Regions from separate parts of the Paenibacillus sp. sgz302164 genome, predicted to be linked through region 3. Evidence: riboswitches for the same ligand, from Rfam matches in the RefSeq annotation. Region 3 holds a riboswitch; each other region holds the start of a gene.

Region 1 (2,261 bases), on a different contig from region 3:
CCGTTTATTTGCGATCCCCGGGCTTACCGCAAATTCAAAGATCGACTTTGTCGCGGCAAACGCCATCGGCTCCAAAGCCCCCGCAGTGCCGCCGCTGCCCCGGGAAACCAGCTCCAGCGCCTCCAGCGCCAGCTGCAAAGGGCTGCTGGCTTGGGCCGCCGCTTGCGCTGCCTGCCGAACGGCCGGCTCTCCGCCGGCTGCGGCTCCCGCTCTTTCGCTTCGGTCTTCGGCCGGAGCCTCTTCCTCCTGCGCGAGCGCCCAAGGCTCCGCCTCGGCCCGCAGCCGCTGATGCGGCTTGAGCGGCTGCGTCTCCGCGCCCAGCGTATATTTGCGCTGATACCCGCGCGGGGTTATCAGCAGGCCGTCATAATTTTGGGTCGCCGAGTTGCCGATAATAATCGTTGTCAGCATCCCGATATCGTGATTCAGCATATCGGCCAGCGTCGTTACGACGACGTGCTCCCGATCCCGGTATGCGCTCTTGACGATGCCGACCGGCGTTTGCGGCGAACGGTGCTGAAGCAAAATGCGCTGCGTCTCGACGATTTGACGCGTCCTTCTTCCGCTGCGCGGGTTGTACAGCGCAATGACAAAATCCGCCTGCGCCGCGGCTTCCACCCGCCTTTCAATAAGCTCCCACGGCGTCAAATGGTCGCTCAAGCTGATCGTGCACGCATCGTGCATAATAGGCGCGCCCAGCAAGGATGCGGCGGAATTGATGGCCGAGATGCCGGGGATGATTTCAACTTCGACGCCGTCCGCTTGCGTCCACCCTTGCTCCATCAACACTTCGTAGATAAGGCCGGCCATCCCGTACACACCGGCGTCTCCGCTTGAGATAACCGCTACCTTTTTCCCCAGCTTCGCTTGTCTGACCGCCTCCTGCGCCCGGCTCACTTCCTCCGTCATTCCGGTTCTTACAATTTGCTGTTCCGAAATCAAGCCGGATATAAGATCGACATATGTATTGTAGCCGATGATGATTTCACTTTCTTGAATAGCCTCGCGCGCCCGCTTCGTAATATGTTCGAAACTTCCCGGCCCGAAACCGATGACGAGCAATTTCCCCGGCATAGCAATCACCCTTTCTAAAAACCTTTTGCACGAATAAAAAAGCATTTCCAACACAACATCATGTTAGAAATGCCTGGTTTGAACGTCTTTTCAATAAGCACAGGAGCAACCGCCCTCTAACACACCCTAATTCCTCGTAGGGCAAAAGTGTCGTTCAAACCGGGCAGGTCTCCTGACTTCGATCATACTCCCGGCGTCTTCCCGGGTATTGCCCAGTGACATGCTGCCAAGGAGAGGCTTTGCTCCAAAGCCCGATCGTTACAGTGGCGGGTCCGTGCCGGATTCTCACCGGACTTCCCTTTTAACTGAATGAAACGTATCATTCAGCACCTGGTTCCATCCATATGCAATTAAAATCATCCTATCATCAATCGTATGCATTGTCTATGCAATTATTCATAGACAGAGCGGTAGAGACCTTCCAGCAAACTCTTATAATCGGCCGGATCGTACGCAATTTCGGAAAAGCCGACATGAATCACTTTGTTTGTCGTACGCACGACAAAAAAACTTTCTTCCGTCCGCGCCGGATCGATGTATGTATAGCATTCCAGGTGAGTGCTGCCTGTTCTGTTTTGCAAAAATTGCGTTGCCTCGATACTTAGATTTGCGTATTTGGGCATGAAAACTCTCCTTCTTAACGAACGTTCTTTGCGGCGGCCCGATACCGGACAGAAGCGTAAAAAACAAGGTACAAACAGCTAAGAACCAGCATAAACACGCCGATAAAAACGAGCGCATCCCGCTGCTCCAGCAGCTTTAAGGAATCTTGCGCGATCGCCCAGGGCTTGCGGAATAAATCCCAGCTATTATACCGCAAAAAGCGGCCCAAAAACACGCCAACGCTGCACAGCAGCAGCAAGACGCCGGCCAACATCCAGCTTGCGGCCGGGCGAAGCAGTCCCTGCCATATTTCGTGCACGAGATAGAAGGCAAACAAGCCGACCCAAAGGGCAATAATCGCCGTAAAAGCGTTCAGCAATACGTCAAAATGTACGGGAACCGACGATTTCAAATATGTCAAATGCACCAGATCCGTCAACATATACGGAGCATTCGGCAAAAACAGCAGCCATACCAGCAATCCGATCAGCAGTCTGATGCGGAATGTTTGCTGCATATGCCACCAGTAACGAACGGCCAGCGCCGCCGCCAGCGGAATCCAGGCCAGCATCAAGTTCGGCGCA
Region 2 (2,261 bases), on a different contig from region 3:
ACTTTTCGTCCGCATTGATTTTTTTGCTGTCCAAAAATTCCATGAGGTCCCATCCGAAGATGTTGTAATACGCCGCTCCGGAACCTTTGCGCTGGCCCATCTGATCCGCATAGGAAAAAGCGTCCTCCATAAGCTTGAGCACCGGCATAATGCCTTTGGCCGCACGCTCGACGCCTTTGATCGATTCTCCGCGGCCGCGCAGCTTGGACAGATTGACGGCCACGCCGCCGCCGATTTTGGACAGCTGCATGCACGTGCCCAGCACATAGTTAATCGAATTCAGCGAATCGTCCATCTCCAGCAGGAAGCAGGATACCATCTCGCCCCTGCGGCTTTTGCCGGCATTCAAAAACGTCGGCGTCGCAGGCTGCAGCCGCTGTTCCATCATCGATTTCGCCAACTGTTTCGCCGTTTCCGCATCGCCGCGACCCAAGTAAAGCGCCACAATCGCGACCCGGTCCGCATAATGCTCAAGATAAAGGGTTTTATCGTCACTGCGCAAAGCGTAATCCGTATAAAACTTCGAAGCCGCCATATACGAGGAGAATTCGAAGTTATATTCGTGAGTGATTTTGTATGTATCTTCAACTTCGGATGCGGAATATTTCTCGTAAACATCCTCGTAAAAGTTGTTATCTATCATGTAACGAACCTTCGAAGCCGTATCGGCAAAATGAAGGCTGTTGCGGTTCACTTCTTCCATAAATTCGTGCACGGCTTCCCGGTCTTTCTCCAATTGAAAAAAGCCGTCGACACCGCGCTGCATGATCTGGTTGTTTAACTCAATATGCCGCAATTGCGTGCACCTCCTGAACAAATCGCTGAACATCCTGCCGGGTTCCGGACAGTTCAAACTTGCCGAGCACAGGCACGCCGTAACGCTCGGCGATGCGGTCCGCGCTCTTTGCGAATCCATCTCCCCAATTCCGGTTCCCGCTGGCCGCTACGCCTTGGAGCCTAGGATGGTTCCGCTCCAAAAAGTGTGCGACTTTCTCCGGAATTTGACCAAAGCCTGTCGTATAGGTGACAAGCACGAAAGGTTCATCCATCTTCATCGCCTCTTCAATTTGAACCGCAGGCAAATTTAATTTTTTAATAAATCTGCGGACATTTCCCGTCTTGGAATCGTAAGCAATCAGCATGGGATTTCGTCTCCTTCTGTCAAAACCATTAAAATGGCGCATTCGGCAAAAAGAAGGACCGAATACGCCACAGGAACATGCGAACATAACGCCTGCCACTGGAGTGGGAGTCTGGACACCTTCCTATCTGCCGTAGGGGTGATTCTTACGAATAGGCAGGTCTCCTGGCTTGGGATCATCATTCCCATCCGCCTTCCCGGCTTTCCTATCGGAGCAAGCCAGTGGCAATCGGATGAAAACTCCTCCTGAACAGTGGCGGGACCGCGCCGGATTTGCACCGGACTTCCCTATTAAGCTTCGTGCGTGTCTCTAGAACGCGAAGCACCTATCCATCACGAGATATAGTTGATAGATTTCAATTTATATCAAGATATAGTGTTTGTCAATGAGCAAATCCGACTATCAAACCTCGAAAATCTCTCATTTCGGAAGCCTCGTTCAGCTATAAAAAACGGCAAAAAAAATGTGGATAAAAGGCGTGAAATGGCAAAATAAGGAACGTCATTTTCGGCTGTTCCTTGTCCGGCGCGGGCTAAATCGGAGTCCTGATTTCATCATTCAGAGCAATGCGCTGGGGATATTCGCTTGCAAATCTGGGGATAAACTGGGGATAATCCGGTACGAAAGTGGTGCACCAAAAACAAAAAAATAGGTCCATGCCAGCATCCTCATAGGCCTTTAGGACCCCATGCAACAACAACGGGACGAAGCCCTCTCTCCCAAATAAATCCAATTTTATGCCAAAACACCAAACAAAGCTATCCAGGGACGGAACAACGCCCTGAATAGCTTTAAAAATTGAATGATACAAGTCCAGCCGGTCGATTTATCCGTTGCGCTTTTGGAAATCGGCCATAAAGTCAGCCAACGCTTTGCAGGAAGCGTACGTTACCGCGTTGTAAGTCGAAGCTCTTAATCCGCCTACGCTGCGATGGCCTTTCAAACCGACAAAGCCGTTCTGCTCGGACTCTTTAATAAATTTCTTCTCAAGCTCCTCATCCTGCAGACGGAACGTCACGTTCATCATCGAACGGCTGCCCGCATCGACCGGACTGCGGTAGAAGCCTCCGCTTTGATCGATCGCGCTGTAGATCAGGCCTGTTTTTTCGAGGTTGTTTT
Region 3 (2,261 bases):
GCTGAGGCTGTTTTTCGCCATAAAGTGAAGCAGGCCGGCCTGGATGGGCGTATCGTTGTTGATTCCGCGGGCACGGGGGACTGGCACACCGGAGAGCGGCCGCATCAGGGAACGAGACGAATTTTGGACCGTCACCGCATCGATCATCACGGACTGACCGCAAGGCAAGTGAAGGCAGACGATTTTGAACAGTTTACATATATCATTGCCATGGATGACAGCAACATAACGAATTTAAAATCGTTTGCTCCGGATGCACATGGCGCCTCCATTCATAAACTGTTGGAGTTTGCCCCGGATAAGGGCGGCGGCAACGTCCCCGACCCGTACTACACAGGCAATTTTGAAGAAGTGTACGAGATGGTCGACAGCAGCTGCGAGCGCCTTTTCGCTTTTATCCGAAGCAGGGAAGGCATATAGCCTAGCCTCGGACGTCCTGAAAATTGCGCGTTTTTTACCACATAAGAATGTATAAGTTCTTTACAGCGCTAAAGCGCGTAGAACACATTCTTATTGGCGAATAAACCTACCTCTAAACGCGGTCGCTCATCTTCGAAAGACCTCGATAGAGGTTTATCTCACAACCAAATACGTTTACGGCCAGGTGCCCTTGCCAAGCAAGGGGTAACAGGGAATCGGGTGCAACTCCCGAGCGGTCCCGCCGCTGTAACCGGGGAGCCTTCTTCAATAACGTCACTCAGCCGCATGCTGGGGAAGACTGAAGAGAAGCATTGATCCGGGAGCCAGAAGACCTACCTATCCGTACACCTTAAAATGCCTTCGGAGAAAAGGAATGGTGAGTACATTGTCAACCGTATCGCTTATTTTTCTTGTTTTTGCTTTGGGATTGCGTCATGGCTTGGACGCGGATCATTTGGCTTTTATTGACGGACAAACCCGTTATAATTGGCGGATGGGAAGCCCGATCGCCAGATGGGTAGGCACTTTGTTTTCTTTTGGCCATGGGGCGGTAGTGGCCAGTATGGCGATTGTTTTGGGGATGTTCATCAAAGATTTTGAGTTTCCCGATTACTTCGATACTTTCGCAACATGGATTTCGATATTGTCGCTTTTCCTCATTGGAACGATCAATATTTATAATCTTCTGCGTTCGAAATACAAAAACGAGAGCTTTCAAATTAAAGGATACAAAGGGAAATTTATCGATAAAGTCGCCAAAGGGACAACCAATCCTTTTTTAATTATTTTGGTAGGCGCGATTTTCGCATTGGCTGCCGAAACGATTAGCCAAACGTCCGTTTGGGCGATTGCCGCAAGCAATAAAATCGAATACATGCCCGTTATTTTGGGGCTTGTGTTTATGTTCGGGATGATGCTGACCGATACGCTGGATTCGCTGATTGCTTACCGGATGATTCATCATTCCGGAAAGCTGGGGCAGTCGGCTTCAAGGCTGATCGGATGGGTGATCGTCATTCTTGCTTACGGGGTTTCGTTCTACGAAGCTTTTACGTTTTTCAATCCGTGGGCCGAACTCGATTTCGAAATCGTCGGCATCGGCATCTTTGTATTTTTACTGCTTTGCTTCGTGTTCGTCACGATACGTGCCAAACAGGAATCGCGTTCGCTCAGTTAGCGACGGCTGCGGAACGTTCCGCGGAAACCGCCGTTGACGAAAAGGCATCTTTACCCTGCCGGATGAGGGGAAGATGCCTTTTTTGCCTTTTTCGCACGCATGAGTATTTACAGTGCTGTTAACCCGGCGTTCTGCACGCACTCGGATATCGCCTGAAGCATACTCTTATGAATCGGAATGATAACATCCGTAGGTCCCAGAAGGAAAATTCCGCTTCTGTTATGAACGGTCGCTTTGTGAACATAAATTCTAAAGTGCTCCGAACCGGGAGTGAGTGAAGCGGACTCCTGATTCTTGGATCGCGCATTGACAAAAGTGATTGCTTTCATAGCTCCCACGTCATAGGGCACGATGCTGATCATATCTTCAAGCTTGAAGTAATAATTCACGTGCGGCTTATGAAGGACCAGTTCTCTCGTGGAAACCGTCAGCCCGTAATCCTTCTTTTTGTGGGACATCTTAAGATCGCCCTCAAGCGATTTGATCTGAATAAAATCCGGATTCATGGGACAGCCTCCTTCGCTATTCTGCTGATCGCTATTCTATCAGAATACCACAATCCGGCGGACTTGTTAACGGAAGCTTGTCAATCGTTATCCGGCCTGAAATTGAATCAGACAGACGGTGCCCTTATTCGGATTGCTGGAATAGGAAATTTTGCCGT

What was found. Region 3 has a riboswitch for cobalamin ahead of AC0LWT_RS20610 (HoxN/HupN/NixA family nickel/cobalt transporter). Riboswitches for the same ligand answer to the same signal wherever they lie in the genome.
Region 1: linked by a shared signal. The riboswitch ahead of cobJ (precorrin-3B C(17)-methyltransferase) and the one ahead of AC0LWT_RS20610 (HoxN/HupN/NixA family nickel/cobalt transporter) in region 3 are both predicted to bind cobalamin.
Region 2: linked by a shared signal. The riboswitch ahead of nrdI (class Ib ribonucleoside-diphosphate reductase assembly flavoprotein NrdI) and the one ahead of AC0LWT_RS20610 (HoxN/HupN/NixA family nickel/cobalt transporter) in region 3 are both predicted to bind cobalamin.

Annotation. Positions count from the first base shown of each region.
Region 1 covers NZ_JBVYOL010000006.1:236,919-239,179, forward strand. The annotation lists gene cobJ (precorrin-3B C(17)-methyltransferase) at 1-1,074, opposite strand, end outside; cobalamin riboswitch at 1,220-1,423, opposite strand; gene AC0LWT_RS12245 (hypothetical protein) at 1,467-1,697, opposite strand; gene AC0LWT_RS12250 (DUF1361 domain-containing protein) at 1,712-2,261, opposite strand, start outside.
Region 2 covers NZ_JBVYOL010000014.1:20,634-22,894, reverse strand. The annotation lists gene nrdE (class 1b ribonucleoside-diphosphate reductase subunit alpha) at 1-796, opposite strand, end outside; gene nrdI (class Ib ribonucleoside-diphosphate reductase assembly flavoprotein NrdI) at 783-1,142, opposite strand; cobalamin riboswitch at 1,280-1,486, opposite strand; gene serC (3-phosphoserine/phosphohydroxythreonine transaminase) at 1,969-2,261, opposite strand, start outside.
Region 3 covers NZ_JBVYOL010000012.1:139,779-142,039, reverse strand. The annotation lists gene AC0LWT_RS20615 (low molecular weight protein-tyrosine-phosphatase) at 1-420, shown strand, start outside; cobalamin riboswitch at 586-774, shown strand; gene AC0LWT_RS20610 (HoxN/HupN/NixA family nickel/cobalt transporter) at 794-1,597, shown strand; gene AC0LWT_RS20605 (hypothetical protein) at 1,705-2,103, opposite strand; gene AC0LWT_RS20600 (ATP-binding protein) at 2,191-2,261, opposite strand, start outside.